DNA from 2 places in the Variovorax boronicumulans genome. Region 2 is predicted to be linked to the other one. Evidence: riboswitches for the same ligand, from Rfam matches in the RefSeq annotation. Region 2 holds a riboswitch; the other holds the start of a gene.
The links. Region 2 has a riboswitch for cobalamin ahead of VHAB30_RS07205 (TonB-dependent receptor). Riboswitches for the same ligand answer to the same signal wherever they lie in the genome.
Positions count from the first base shown of each region.

Region 1: another riboswitch for cobalamin. It lies ahead of VHAB30_RS11630 (TonB-dependent receptor domain-containing protein); the one in region 2 lies ahead of VHAB30_RS07205 (TonB-dependent receptor).

Region 1 is NZ_BKDH01000001.1:2,535,776-2,543,244, forward strand. Features, by position in the region: gene VHAB30_RS11605 (ABC transporter ATP-binding protein) at 1-52, opposite strand, end outside; gene VHAB30_RS11610 (FecCD family ABC transporter permease) at 49-1,059, opposite strand; gene VHAB30_RS11615 (ABC transporter substrate-binding protein) at 1,065-1,931, opposite strand; gene VHAB30_RS11620 (bifunctional adenosylcobinamide kinase/adenosylcobinamide-phosphate guanylyltransferase) at 1,943-2,524, opposite strand; gene VHAB30_RS11625 (cobyrinate a,c-diamide synthase) at 2,511-3,908, opposite strand; gene VHAB30_RS11630 (TonB-dependent receptor domain-containing protein) at 3,893-5,842, opposite strand; cobalamin riboswitch at 5,915-6,154, opposite strand; gene VHAB30_RS11635 (hypothetical protein) at 6,299-6,526, shown strand; gene VHAB30_RS11640 (cell division protein ZapA) at 6,523-6,858, shown strand; gene VHAB30_RS11645 (sulfite exporter TauE/SafE family protein) at 7,151-7,469, shown strand, end outside.
Region 2 is NZ_BKDH01000001.1:1,599,211-1,606,679, forward strand. Features, by position in the region: gene VHAB30_RS07190 (EI24 domain-containing protein) at 1-856, shown strand, start outside; gene VHAB30_RS07195 (hypothetical protein) at 826-1,233, opposite strand; gene VHAB30_RS07200 (hypothetical protein) at 1,385-1,606, shown strand; cobalamin riboswitch at 1,688-1,969, shown strand; gene VHAB30_RS07205 (TonB-dependent receptor) at 2,260-4,284, shown strand; gene VHAB30_RS07210 (PepSY domain-containing protein) at 4,295-5,833, shown strand; gene VHAB30_RS07215 (energy-coupling factor ABC transporter permease) at 5,907-6,584, shown strand; gene cobW (cobalamin biosynthesis protein CobW) at 6,699-7,469, shown strand, end outside.

The DNA.
Region 1 (7,469 bases), 940 kb from region 2:
GCGTGGCGCTGAGGCTGCGCGCTTCGAGTGCGGCGGATGAGGTGCGACTCATATGCCGCCTCCCTTCGCGCCGCGCCGGTGCATCAGCCACAGCAGGTAGCTGCCGCCAAGCACCGCGGTGAGCACGCCCACCGGCAGTTCCTGCGGCGCAATCAGCCAGCGCGCCAGCAGGTCGGCCGCCATCAGCAGCAGCCCGCCCATCAGCGCCGACAGCACGATCAACCGCGCATGCGTGGTCTTGACCACCGAGCGCACCAGGTGCGGCGCGGCCAGGCCGACGAAAGCAATGAGGCCGGTCTGCGCGACGGCGGCGCCGGTCGCCAGCGCCAGCACCGCCACCAGCGCGGCGCGCATGGCGCCCAGCGGCAGGCCCAGGCTGCGCGCCGTGGCCTCGCCCAGCGCGAGCCCGTCGAGCACCGGCGCGAGCGCCCAGGCCAGCAGCAGGCAGACCGCGCCGACCGCCGCCATCACGGCGCAGGCGGCCCAGCCGACCAGCCCGGTGCTGCCGAGCACGAAGCCCTGCAGCGCCTGAAGAATGTCGGCCGAGGCGATGGTGATGAGGTCCTTGGCGGCGCCCAGCACCACGCCGACGATCACGCCCGCCAGCAACAGCCGCAGGGTCTGCTGCACGCCGCGCGCCAGCGTGAGCGTGAGCAGCACCGCGGCCACCGCGCCGACGAAGGCCGCGCCGGTGAGCCCCAGGCGCATCACCCATTGCGTGCTGGTGACGGAGCCGCCGAACAGCATCAGCGCCAGCGCCACGGCGAGCGACGCGCCCGAGGCGCTGCCCAGCAGGTACGGATCGGCCAGCGGATTACGAAAGAGCCCCTGCGCCACCGCGCCCGCAAGCCCGAGCAGCGCGCCCGCCAGCCACGCGCCGAGGGTGCGCGGCAGGCGGATGTCCCAGACGATCTGCAGCGCCACCGGGTCGTGCCGCGCGGACAGCAGGCTCTGGAAACCGGTGCTGCCGATGCCCAGGCCGAAAAGCAGCAGCGCCACGCCCAGCACCAGCAGGCCGGCACCGAGCAGCAGCACGCGACGCAGGTGCGCGGAATGCATGCCGCTCACCGCCCCTTGTCCGCCAGGCACTGCGCCATCAGCCGCGCGGCCTCGTCCATGCGCGGGCCGGGGCGCACGACCACGTCGGTCTGCTCGGCGTCGAAGCGGCACACGCGGCCTTCGCGCACCGCGCGGATGCCGCCCCAGCCGGGTCGCTGCTCCAGCCCCATCGCGCTGCGCACGCTGACCATGATGAGGTCGGGGTTCGCACGCACGACGAACTCGGGGTTGAGCTTGGGAAAGGGGCCGAGCGACGCCGGCACGATGTTCTTCACGCCCAGGCGCGCGAGCGTCTCGCCGATGAAAGACGAATCGCCCGCCGCATAGGGGCCGGTGTTGACCTCGAAGTACACGCGCAGGCCCTTGGCGCTGGCGGGCAGCGACTGGGCCGCAGCCGACACCGCCGCATCGATGGCGCGCCACACGGCGGGCGCCTCGTGCGTGCCGAGCACCTGGTCGAGCGCGCTGAGCACGCGGCGCACGTCGGCGTGGCTCCTGGGTTCGAGCACGATCACCTTCAGGCCCAGTGTCTCGAGCCGCTGCGTGACGCGCGACGATTTGGCGAGCAGCACCACGTCGGGCTTGAGCGCGACGATGGCTTCGACGTTCGGATCGATCCCGCCGCCGAGCTGCGGCAGCGCGCGCACCTGCGCGGGCGAGTTGGAATAGCGGTCGACACCGATCAGGCGGTCGCAGGCGCCGAGTGCGCAGACGCCTTCGGTCAGCGACGGCAGCAGCGAGACGATGCGCTGCGGCGGTTGCGCCAGCTGCACGGTGACGCCCCGCTCATCGACCACATCGACGGCCTGCGCCGCCTGCGCGCCCACCACCAGGGCGAGCCCGAGCAACGACGCGCGCAGCCAGGTCTTCATGCGATCGAAGCTCATGCGCCGGGCGCCTTCAGCGTCAGCGGCAGGCCGGCGACCATCAGCGTCGCGCGGTGGCAGGCGGCCGCCACGTCCTGGTTCAGCCGGCCGAGCACGTCGACGAAGGCGCGGGTCTCGCGGCCCAGCGGGATCACGCCCAGGCCGATCTCGTTGCCGACCAGCACCACCGGCCCGCGCGCCTCGCGCAGCGCGATGAGCAGCAGCGTGGCGTGCGCCGAGGGCGTGCGTGTGACCACGGCGGCGCCTTCGGTGCGCAGCGGCATCAGCAGGTTGGTGAGCCACAGCGTGAGGCAGTCGACCACCACGAGCGTGTCGGGCGCGCTCTGCGTGACGATGGCGCGCCCCAGCTCGATCGGCTCCTCGATTGTCTGCAGGCCGGGCACGCGCTCGGCGCGGTCGGCCTGGTGGCGCGCGATGCGCTCGCGCATCTCGTCGTCGTGGGCTTGCGCGGTGGCGATCAGCACCGCGCGGCGCGATGCAGGCCCGGACGCCAGCCAGTCGGCCGCGCGCTGTTCGGCGCGGCGCGACTTGCCGCTTTTCTGGCCGCCGAGGATGAATTCGTGCTCAGTGAGGGGCATCGGGGAGCGCCTGTGCGGCGTGGCTGTCGAGTTCGAGGGGCATGGCGCTGAAGAGCCGCGCGGTCGCTTCCGGGCTGGACGCGAACCACGCATGGAAGTAGCTCGCGCGCACGGGGCCGTGCACGTACAGCGCCTCGCCGCCGCGCGTGCCGACGGTGCGCGCGGCGGGCGCGAGCGGCGTCTCGCAGCGCGAGTAGTGGAAGGTGTGGCCGCGCAAGGCATGCGCGCCCAGGTCGAGCTGCTGCGGGCCCAGGCCGGCCAGCCGCTTCTGCATGACGGCCCGCCCCGGCAGCACGCCCCAGAGGCGGTGCACGTCGGTCGGCTCGGCGTCGTCGCGCGTGGCGAGTTCGTCGAACAGCGCCATCATGCCGCCGCATTCGGCCCAGATCGGCTTGCCGGCCGTGACGTGGTTGGCGAGCGAGAGCCGCAGCCGGTCGCTGGCCGACAGCACGGCCGCGTGCAGTTCGGGGTAGCCGCCGGGCAGCCAGGCGGCGTCGCAGGGCGGCAGCGGCTCGTCGGCCAGCGGCGAGAAGAACGCAAGCCGCGCGCCGAGGGCTTCGAGCACCTCGAGGTTGGCCGGGTAGATGAACGAGAACGCCGTGTCGCGCGCGATGGCGATGGTGCGTCCGGCCAGCAGCGGCGCGATGGGCGCGGCCGGCACGGGCTCGAAGCGCACCTGCGGCAGCTGCCCGGGCGCGCGCTGCCCCAGCGGCGTGGCGGCAAGCACGTCGGCCGCGGCATCAAGCCGCACCATCGCATCGCCGAGTTCGGCGGCGCCGACCAGCCCCAGGTGGCGTTCGGGCAGCGCGAACTCGGCGCTGCGCGGCAAGGCGCCGAGCCAGTCGCCGGGCTCGCGCAAGGCGTCCTTCAGCATGTCGGCATGGCGCTCGCCGGCCACGCGGTTGGCGAGCACGCCGGCCCAGGGCAGGCCCGGGCGGAAGTTCTGCAGGCCGTAGGCCAGCGCGCCGAAGGTGCCGGTCATGGCCTGCGCGTCGATCACGGCCAGCACCGGCAGGCCCAGGCGCTCGGCCAGCTCGGCCGCGCTGGGCGTGCCGTCGAACAGCCCCATCACGCCTTCGACGATCACCAGGTCGGCCTCGCTCGCGGCGGCATGCAGGCGCGCGCGGCAGTCGGCCTCGCCGGTCATCCACAGGTCGAGCGAATGCACCGGCGCGCCGGTGGCCAGCGCGAGCCAGTGGGGATCGAGGAAGTCGGGCCCGCACTTGAAGGCCCGCACGCGGCGGCCCTGGCGCACGTGCAGCCGCGCGAGCGCGGCCGCGACCGTGGTCTTGCCCTGCCCCGAGGCCGGCGCGGCCACGAGCACCGCGGCGCAGGTGACGGCTGCGCCGGGCGAGGAGCGGCGGGTGTTTACTGCGGAGTCCACTTGAGTCCGACGTACGCGGTGCGGCCCCCGGTGGCGTAGAGCCGTGCGAACTGGTAGTCCTTGTCGCCCACATTGTCCACGCGCGCCACCAGGTTCAGGTCGCGCGTGATCTGCGTGCTGGCCGACAGGTTCAGCAGCGTGTAGCCGCCGAGCTTGACGGTGTTGGCCGCGTCGTCGTAGCGCTTGCCCGAGCTCTGGAGCTCGGCGCCCAGCGTCCAGCCGGCGATGCGCCAGTCGGCGCCCAGCGTGCCGTGGGCCCGTGCGCGGCGTGCCAGCAGGTGGTCGGTGGCGAGGTCGCGCGGGTCCTGGTAGTCGAGCGAGGCGCGCAGCGTGACGTCGCCGATGCGGTGGCCGCCCGTGAGCGTCACGCCCTGGTAGCGTGCGCGCGCCGTGCTGGCGTAGCAGCCGAACGACGACTGGCAACCCTTGGCGCTGCCGTCGAACACGATCAGGTTCTGCACGCGGTTGCGGTACAGCACGATGCCGGCCTGCGTGGCGCCGGCCGTGTACTGCAGGCCCAGCTCGACGTTGCGGCTCGATTCGGGCTGCAGGCTCGCCAGGCCGTACTCGCTGAAGCGCTGGTAGAGCGTGGGCGCGCGGAACGCGGTGCCGGCCGACACCGTGGCGCGCAGGCTCGGCGTGATCGCGTAGCCGTAGGCGGCGCTGCCGGTGGTCTTGCCGCCGAACTCGCTGTCGTCGTCGTGGCGCACATGCAGCTGCAGCGAATGCGGGCCCTTCACGTAGCCGTAGCCCAGCGCGGCGGCGTTCTGCGAGCGGTCGCGCGAGAACAGCTTGGCCGAGGTGGTCGGCGCGTTCTCGAGCGCGTCTTCGCGGCGCTCGAGCGTGGCGGTCACCAGGTGGGCGCCGAAACGGAATTCGTTCTGGAACAGGTAGCCGCGCAGGCGGGTTTCGGTGCGATAGAACGAGGGCTGGGTCTTGTAGACGGTCTGCGAATCGGTCACCTGCAGGCGGGTGCTGTAGATGTCGTTCCACTTGGCCGACCAGGTCAGGCCGGCGGTGCGCAGCTCGTTGGTCGACACGTCGTTGCGGAAGGTGATCGGCGGCTTGGTGCGAAAGCTCACCGACGGGTCGTAGGCCGCCTCGGTGTTGCTGGTGAGCAAGGTGGCGTCGATGCGCTGGTCGGGCGTGATCTGGAAGCCCAGCTTCAGGTTGCCCGAAGTGCTGCGGTAGCCGTCGCGGTCGGGGTTGGTGAAGCCGTCCTTCGAGGGCGTGCGCTTGGCGATCGGCTGGATGTTGAAGCCCTTGCTTTCCTCATGCGCCACGCCGAACGAGTAGTCGAGCAGGCCCGACTTGCCGCTCACGCCGCCTTCGATCTTGCGCAGGCCGTGGCTGCCGAAGCCGATGACGGCGTAGGGCGACACGCCCTCCTCGCCGCGCTTGGTGAAGAGCTGGATCACGCCGCCCACGGCGTCCGAGCCGTACACGGCGGCGGCCGGGCCGCGCAGCACTTCGATGCGGTCGATCTGCGCGAGCGGAATGCCCTCCCAGCCGGCGCCGCCGGTCGATTGCGAATCGATGCGCACGCCATCGAGGTAGACCGCGGTGAAGCGCGATTCGGCGCCGCGGATGAACACGCTGGTGGCGTTGCCCACGCCGCCGCTGCGCGAGATCTCCATGCCCGGCAGGCGCGCCAGCACGTCGGCCACGCCGGTCGCGCCGCTGCGCTCGATGGTCTTGCGGTCGATGATGGAGACATCGCCCACCAGGTCCGACAGCGCCTGCGGCGTGCGGTTGGCGGTGACGACGGTTTCGTCGAGCGTGGCAGATGCTGCTGCAACTTGCGCCTGCGCGGCCAGCGGCACCAGGGCCAGGCCGCCGAAGGCCGAGGCCAGGGCGAGCGTCAGCGGCAGGCACGCGGGACGGTTGCGGCGCACGCTGGCGCGGCCGCTGGAGAGGGAAACACAGGAAATCATGGGGTGAACCGAACGAACTTCTATGCCCTGGCCGGCTTCCCCGCCGGCGCCATGGGCGTCATGGCTGCCGATGCGGCAGCCGCCTTGTTGGCCGGTATCCGGGCTGGCAGATCGACCCTTTGCCGCCTTCCCAGGCACCTGTTTCAGGGCGCCCAGTGGCTGGATGGAAAGGGGTGACGCGTTGCGGCGTCGTCTGCTTGACCGTTGCGGGGGCAGCGCAGGCGGCTTCGGCCCCGGGGGGCGTCCACTCCTGCTTCCCGTTGAACTGCGCCGTGCGAACCACGCCGCGAGCACCAACGGGCGAGATTTTAGGCCCACGGGGCGCCCACGGGGCGCGCACACCACACCGGGTTTGATCGCGGGCGGCGCAGGCCCCAGAATCTCGGCCACCTCCGGTGCGCGCCCCGCGCGGTGCGCCGGATGTTCCGAATTCCCGGGAAACTACAATCGCCAACCATGCCCGCCTCCAGCCCCATCGACCAGATCGCCGAGCGTGTGGAACGCCTGCTCGTGCGTCACGAAGAGGTGCAGCGCACCAACGCGCTGCTGCAGGAACAGGTCGATGCGCTCACGCGTGAACGCGACGGCCTGAAGTCGCGGCTCGCCGCGGCCCGCACCCGCCTCGATGCCCTGCTCGAACGGCTGCCGGCCGAACCCCCTTCCGAAGATTCCCATCACGCATGAAGCAGATTGAAGTACAGATCATGGGCCAGAGCTATTTGCTCGGCTGTCCCGACGGCGGCGAAGCGCAACTGCGCGAAGCCGTCGACCGCGTGGACGCGGCCATGTGCAAGATCCGCGACGCGGGCAAGGTGAAGGCACGCGACCGCATCGCCGTGCTCGCCTCGCTGAACCTGGCTTTCGATCTCGCGGCCCAGCAGGCTGCTGCTGCCGCCGCACCAGCCCCCGTCGCTGCCAGCACCACGGAAGAAACCGCCGCCGACACCGACCCGAAGGCCGCCCAGCTCATTCAGAGACTCGATCAGGCCCTGGCGGGCGATGGACATTTGCTCTGAGGGCACGCGGCCCGGCACATCCGGGGCGTAAAATCCGTTTTGTCTGCAGACGTGTCGGGCTTAATATTTCCTTGTTCCAATGCTCTCCGGAGCCGGGCTTGGTACATCGCTTGACGGGCGTGATCATCTCGCGTCAGATGAACCCGAAGTCCTGCTGCCCTCGCCCACCTGAACCCTGGTTCAGGATGCGGGTCCGGCACACCATCTGCAGACACCTTTTCCCGCCACGGCCCCCTGCTTCACCGCACGGGGCCGTTGCTTTTTCAGCCGCTCGTTCTTTCCCCATCCTCCCGTGAACCTCGCTGCCCTGCTCGACCCGCTCCTGATCGCCGAACTCGCCGCGCTCGGCCTGGGCACCGGTTTCCTCGCCGGCCTGCTGGGCATCGGCGGCGGCATGCTGATGGTGCCGTTCATCACGATCATCATGGGCCAGCGCGGTGTGCCGGCCGACCTGGCGGTGAAGATGGCGATCGCCACCTCGATGGCGACGATCATCTTCACGTCGGTGTCCAGCGTGCGCGCGCACCACAAGCGCGGCGCGGTGCGCTGGGACATCGTGCAGCGCCTGGCCCCCGGCATCGTCATCGGCAGCCTCGCGGGCAGCCTGGGCG
Region 2 (7,469 bases):
TTCGTTGCTCGGCGCGGTGCGCGAGTCCCTGGTCTGCCTCGCGCTGGCCTTCCGCTCCAGCCTGCGCCCCGGCATCGCGCTGCGTTCCGCGGGCCTGTGCCTGCTGGTCTTCACGGTGTGGAGCTGGGTGCTCTACCGCCACTTCCAGCCGATCGGAACGGCGGCCGGGGTGGTGTCGGTCTTCATCGTGATGGGCGGGGCGGTGCTCGGCCTGCTGCCCGGCACGGGAGGCAGTGGGGGGAGCATCGCGGGCATGGCGGGCATCGCCCCTGCGCTGGCGATGTTGCTGCTCTATGCGGCGCTGCTCACGGTCGTGGTGCTGGTGGTGATGTACGTCGGCGTCATCGTCGCCACCATCCGGCTGGCGTTGCGCTGGGTGGTGTTGGGCCCGGTGCGCGAGCGCGTGCAGGCGCGCTACCCGGCGCTGCTGCAGTCACGGCCCGAGTCCTCGGGCTTGCTGGTCGGCGTGCGCGGATGGCTGGGGCCCTGGCTGGGCGCGAGCCTGGGGATGCTGCTGTGCCTGCTGGTGCCGGTGATCAACGGCGTGCTGCTGTTCCTGCTGCTCGCCTACCTCAACGTGCGCTTCCTGCTGGCGCCCGCGCTCGCCGGCATTGCGAACGGCGAGGAGCGCATGCAGGTCGTGCGTCGCCAGCGCGGTGCGATGGTGGCGTTCGGCGTTCTGATCCTGCTGCTGGCGCTCGTGCCGGTGGTGAATCTGCTGCTGCCCGCCTTGCTGGGCGCAGGCACCTGCCACCTCGGCTGCCGAGGTATGGAGGCACAGCGCCGGGCTGACACCGACGCCTTGACCGACGCTTCGGCCGGCGTTCAAAGATCCTCGATCACCAGCGTGCGATAACGCTCGGCGATCGAGTAGGGCACGGTACGCACCAGTTCCATCACGCGCTCGGCGATGGCGCCGTCCTTGGTGCGGATCAGCAGGCCCGTGTGGCCTTCGTGGGCCAGCTGGATGAAGGCGCGCACCGTGTCGCCGTCGGTGCCGGCGGAGGGCAGGGGACTGTGCGAGGCATGCACGGTCGGCGCGATTTCCGCCAGGACGGTTTCGGCCGGTATCAGGTAGACCTCGTCGCCGCTCACGATGCCTTTCGCGATCAGCCCGTGGCCGATGCGGCTGGCGTCTTCGACGCTCGGAAACATCACCAGGGAGTAACCGGTCGGGTAGAACGCGCCACCGAAGGCGGCGCGCATGTTGGGTTCAAGCGTGAAATGTTTCATGCTGACTCCTTGTTCTGATGCAACTCCCCACCCCTAACATTAGGCCGCGCGGCGTCCATGCACTGTAGGAGAAGCCCTAGTACTGACAACCGCGCCAGCCCCTTGCCCGTTCAAAGGCGGGTTCATTCCCTGTTTCATTTCTCTGACCGTCATGCCTTCGCCGAGAGACATCGCACTCACCGTCCACGAACTGGAAGAAGGGGAGTTCTACTGGGTGCTGATGGAGGCCGTGGACGGCTCGCCCGGCGACTCCACCCATGTGTACATGCCGCTCGAAGCCGCCCACGAGCCCTACGCCACGTATTCGAATGCACTGGTGGCCGGCGTGGCGGTGCTGCGGCGGCTGTTCGGGCCCGACGGCAAGCCCGTCTGACGGGGCCCGCAAGGGCGTTGCCGCAGGGCGCTCCCTATAATCCCGGCGGTTGGAAACATTGGTTCACACCGGTGTCGTCCAACACCCCACGGTTCGAAGGTGCCCTGCACGACCAGTCACAGGATTGGCGGCGGGGTTAAACGGGAAGCAGGTGCGAGGCGTCGTTTTTTTGAACGACCCTTCCATTCCTGCGCTGCCCCCGCAACGGTCAGCGGACATCGACACCCTCAGGTCCCGGCGATTCTTCGCCCGGGCAGCCACTGCGCTTCGGCGTGGGAAGGCGAGGGCTTCGGCGCCGAGGTGCATGCATTGCACCCGACGCACTCCGCGAGCCCGGATACCGGCCTTCGCAACCGCCTTCGGATGCTGCGGGAGTGCGTGTCCGGGCCTGCCGCTTTTCCCTCGCGCGAAACGGCACCGCCCCTCGTCTCTTCTCCCTCGGCGTCCGCGATCGGTCAGGAGCCTGCGGGGACGCGGGCCGGAGGAGAAGTCGGATGAATCGCATTGCATCGCCGCCGCGCGATCGCTCGGGCCCGCCCCTGCAACGGGCGCGCCTTTCGGGTCTTTCAGGTCTTTCACTGGGGCTCGGCCTCGCTTGCGGGCCCGCCCTGGCCCAATCGGGCGACACAACCGGTCGCCCCAGCCTCACGCCCGTGCAGGTCGAAGCCAGCCGCCACACGCCGCTGGCCCTGGACGAACCCACGCAGACCGGCAGCCGCCTGGGCCTCACGCCGCTCGAAACGCCGGCCAGCATCGAGGTGCTCACTGGCGATGCGATCCGCGCGCGTGGCGACGTCTCGGTGGTCGAGGCCGCGAGCCGCGCCACCGGCATCACGGGCTCGCCCGCGCCGGGCAATGGCGGCTCGTCGCTGTCGGCACGCGGCTTCAACGGCCACGGCTCGGTGATGCAGCTGTACGACGGCACGCGCCTGTACGTGGGCGCAGGCACCGTCACCTTCCCGTTCGACACCTGGTCGACCGACCGCATCGAGGTGCTGCGCGGCGCCGCCTCGGTGATGTTCGGCGAGGGCGCGATCGGCGGCGCGATCAACGTGGTGCCCAAGAAGCCCACGCGCGGCCCGATCCGCAACGAGGCGCTCGTGACCGTGGGCTCCGACGCCACGCGCCAGGTCGCCTTCGGCAGCGGCGGGGCGATCAACGACATGCTCTCGTACCGCCTCGACATCAGCCACCGGAAAACCGATGGCTTCATGCGGCGCGGCGAGGCCGAGAGCCTGGCGGTGGGCGGCGCGGTGCGGCTCGATGTGTCGCCGCGGCTGCAGTTCACGCTCTCGCACGACGAGGGCCGCCAGACGCCGCAGCGCTACTTCGGCGTGCCGCTCGTCAATGGCCGCCTGAGCAGCCTGAACCGCGAACAGAACTACAACCTGGACGACGCCGAGGTCAAGTACCGCGACCGCTGGACCCGCCTCGATGCGCAGTGGACGCCCAACGACGCCGTCACCGTGCGCAACCAGCTGTACCGCCTGGACAGCAAACGCCACTGGCGCGACAGCGAAACCTACACCTACAGCGCCACCACGAACCGCGTGACGCGCGGCGACTACCTGGAGATCGGCCACGACCAGGAGCAGATCGGCAACCGCACCGACGCCACCTTCAAGCACGCGCTGTTCGGCCTGAAGAACCAGGTGCTCGTGGGCTTCGACGCCAACCGCATCGACTTCCTGAATTCGAGCGACACGCCCTACGGCGGGCGCTCGGTGGTCGATGCCTTCGTCTTCAACCCCGGCACCTACGCTTCGCCCACGCCCTACCTGCCGCGCTACAAGACGAAGACCAGCACCTACGCCTTCTTCGCCGAAGACAAGCTGGCCTTCAACGAACACTGGTCGGTGGTCGGCAGCCTGCGCTGGGACCACGCGAAGATCGTGCGCACCGACCCGCAGAACCGCGCCCCGCGCCTGGACAAGACCTTCGAGTACGCCACGGGCCGCCTCGGCGTGGTCTACGCGCCCGACGCCGCGCAGTCGTTCTATGCACAGGTGGCGCGCGCGGCCGATCCGCTCACCGGGCTCATCAGCACCTCGGCCACGCAGGTGCCGTTCGAGCTCAGCGTCGGCAAGCAGGTCGAGGTGGGCTACAAGCGCCAGCTGGCCGAGGGCCGTGGCGCCTGGAGCGTGGCCGCCTACCGCATCGAGAAGACCAAGCTGCTGTCGCGCGACGCGAACGACCCGACCGTCGTGCAGCAGATCGGCAAGCAGTCGTCCGAAGGCATCGAGGCCACGCTCGACCTGGCGCTGACCTCCACGCTGCGCCTCGAAGCCAACGCCGCGCGGCTGCGCGCGCGCTATGACGACTTCAACGAGGCGGTCGGCAAGTCGCTGGTCTCGCGCGCGGGCAACACGCCCGCCGGCGTGCCCCAGGTGGCTGCCAACCTGTGGCTGCACTGGCGCTTCCTGCCGCAGTGGGAGGCCGAACTCGGTGTGCGCCACGTCGGCGCGCGGCAGGTCGATGCGGCCAACACGCGCCGCATCGGCTCCTACACCGTGGCCGACGCGGGCGTGAGCTGGCAGGCGAACCCGTCGCTCAAGCTCGCGCTGCGCGCCTACAACCTGGCCGACCGCAAGTACCCGGTCTCGTTCTCGAACGGCGGCAACCAGTGGCTGCTGGGCCGTCCGCGTTCGTTCGAACTGTCGGCGTTCGTGACCTTCTGAGCGCGGAATCATGAGCACCGCATGGCAACGCGCATGGCCCCCGCTTCGGCGGGCGCTGTACTGGACGCACCGATGGCTGGGCATCGGCGGCTGCCTGCTGTTCGTCATGTGGTTCGTCTCGGGCGTGGTCATGATGTACGTGGGGTACCCGAACCTCACGGACGAAGAGCGGCTCGCGGGGCTCGCCCCGGTGCGCTTCGAACAGGCGGTGGTCGCGCCGTCTGTCGCGCTCGAGGCGCTGCCGCCCGCGGTTCGCACGCAGCCGCCCCGGCGCATGGCGCTGGAGATGCAGGCCGGCGCCGACGCGCAGCCCGTGTGGCGCATCGTCGATGCGCGCGGCGGGCGGCATGCCGTGTCCGCGCGCGACGGCCGTGTGCTCGGCCCGGTCGATGCCGCGCAGGCCGAGGCCATCGCCCGCGACTTCTCCGCGCAGCCCGGCGCGCGCTGGGCCGAGACGCTGGAGCGCGACCAGTGGACCGTGCCGCAAGGCCTGAACCCATTGCGCCCGCTGCACCGCATCGAAGTCTGCGACGCGGCGGGCACCGAGCTGTACGTGTCCTCGCGCACCGGCGAGGTGGTGCGCGACACCACGCGCGCCGAGCGCTTCTGGAACTGGCTGGGCGCCGTGCCGCACTGGATCTACTTCACGCCGCTGCGCGCCGATCCGCCGCTGTGGCACGACGTGGTCGTGTGGCTGTCGGCCGCCTGCATCGTCTCGGCCGTGACGGGCATCGTCATCGGCATCCTGCGCATCCGGCTGCGGCGGCGCTTTCGCAGCGGCGCGGTCACGCCGTACACCGGCTGGATGGCCTGGCACCACATCGCCGGGCTCATCGGCGGCTTCTTCGTGCTGACCTGGATCGTGAGCGGCTGGCTCTCGATGAACCCCAACGGCTGGTTCCAGCGCGCGCCGGCCGATGCGGCCGCGATGGCGCGCTACACGGGCACCGGTGCATCGCCGTTCCCCTGGCCGCCGGCCGTGGTGCCGGTAGGCGAGGGCGCGGGCGCACCGCGCGAGGCGCTGCTGATGGGGTTCGACGGCAAGCCGCTGCTGCAACTGCGCGATGCGCAGGCCCGCGTGCAGGTGGTCGATGCCGCGACCGGTGCACCAGCCGCCATCGCCCGCGAAGACATCGTGCGCGCCGCCGCCCGCCTGCGCCCCGGCGCCGCGATCACGCAGGCCACCTTGCAGACGCAGGAAGACTTCCACTGGTACGGCCACCACCGCACGCGCGTGCTGCCCGTGTGGCGGCTCGAGTTCGACGACGCCGCGCGCAGCTGGCTCTACATCGACCCGACGAGCGGCCAGGTGGCCGGCAGCAACGACCGCAACGCGCGGCTGCGCCGCTGGCTCTTCAATGCCGCGCACAGCCTCGACTTTCCCTGGCTCATCCAGTACCGACCGGCCTGGGACCTGGTGATGTGGTTCCTGTCGGTCATCGGCGTCGTCGCTTCGGCGAGCGGCGTGGTGATCGGCTGGCGGCGGCTGCGGCGCAAGCCAGGGCCTTCGCCTGTTCAACGGGGGCTGCAAGGCTCCCGGGTTTCATGACGGGGACTTGCGCAAGCCAGTCCATCCCCCAACAATCAACTTTCGCACTTCGGTGCATTTCAGGAGGTGCGCGATGCACATCGAACCCGGACTCGTCGACGGATCCAAGATCTTCCTCAGCTATGCCACGGGGGCGGCTGCACTGGCTTACACAGGCAAGGTCGCCTTCGACACCTTGCGCAAGGACGGCCCCATCGGCCTGCTGCTGCGCTCGGTCTTCACCGTGATGCTGGTGTTCTGCTTCTTCGAGGTGTTCCCGCACCATCCCGTGGGCGTGTCCGAGGTGCACCTGATCCTGGGCACCACGCTGATGCTTCTCTTCGGGCTCGCGCCCGCGGCCATCGGCCTGGCCGGCGGCTTGCTCATCCAGAGCCTGTTCTTCGCACCGCCCGACCTGCCGCAGTACGGCATGAACGTCACGACCCTGCTCGTGCCGCTGTTCGCGACCGCCGCGCTGGCCCGCCGCATCATTCCCGCCAACATGGCCTACGTGGACATCAGCTACCAGCAGGCCTTCAAGCTGTCGGTGGCCTACCAGGGCGGCATCGTGGTGTGGGTCGGCTTCTGGGCGCTCTACGGTCGCGGCACGGGCCTCGAGAACCTGGGCCAGATCGCCAGCTTCGGCGCGGCCTACATGACGGTCGTGCTGGTCGAGCCGCTGGTCGACCTGGGCGTGCTGGCCGCGGCCAAGGCCTGGCGCCGCCTGCAGGGCACGGCCCTGGTCGAGCGCCGCCTGTACAGCGCCGTCTGATTCGCGCCGGCAGCCCCTCGTTGAAGAGGGCGTGCCGTTCGCCGGCGCGTGCGCCACGCACGCGCCGCGCGCCCGATTCCCCGTGCGCCTTGCGCGCCTGAAAGCACCCATTCCATGACACAAAGCAACGCCAAGATCCCCGTCACCATCGTCACGGGCTTCCTCGGCAGCGGCAAGACCACGCTGCTGCGCCACATCCTCGGCAATGCCGAGGGCCGCCGCATCGCGGTGGTGGTCAACGAGTTCGGCGAACTCGGCATCGACGGCGACATCCTGCGCGGTTGCGGCATCGGCTGCGACGACGAAGGCAACGAGCGCGAAGGTGCGCTGTACGAACTCGCCAACGGCTGCGTCTGCTGCACCGTGCAGGAAGAGTTCCTGCCCGTGATGCTGCAGCTGGCCGAGCGGCGCGACCAGATCGACGCCGTGCTCATCGAGACCTCGGGCCTGGCGCTGCCCAAGCCGCTGGTGCAGGCCTTCCAGTGGCCCGACATCGCGAACATCTTCACCGTCGATTCGGTGGTCACCGTGGTCGACGGCCCCGCCGCCGCGTCGGGCCAGTTCGCCGCGAACCCCGCGCAGGTCGACGTGCAGCGCCGCGCCGACCCCAACCTGGACCACGAATCGCCGCTGCACGAGCTGTTCGAAGACCAGCTCTCGGCCGCCGACCTCGTGGTGCTCAACAAGACCGACCTCATGGACGCCGCCGCGCGCGCGCAGGTCGAGGCGCTGGTGCGCGAAGAACTGCCGCCCGAGGTGAAGATCGTCGGCGCCACCGAAGGCAAGCTGCCGCTCGCGCTGCTGCTGGGCCAGGGCCGCGCCGCCGAAAGCACCATCCACCTGCGCGAGAGCCACCACGACCACGAGGAGGACCACGACCACGAC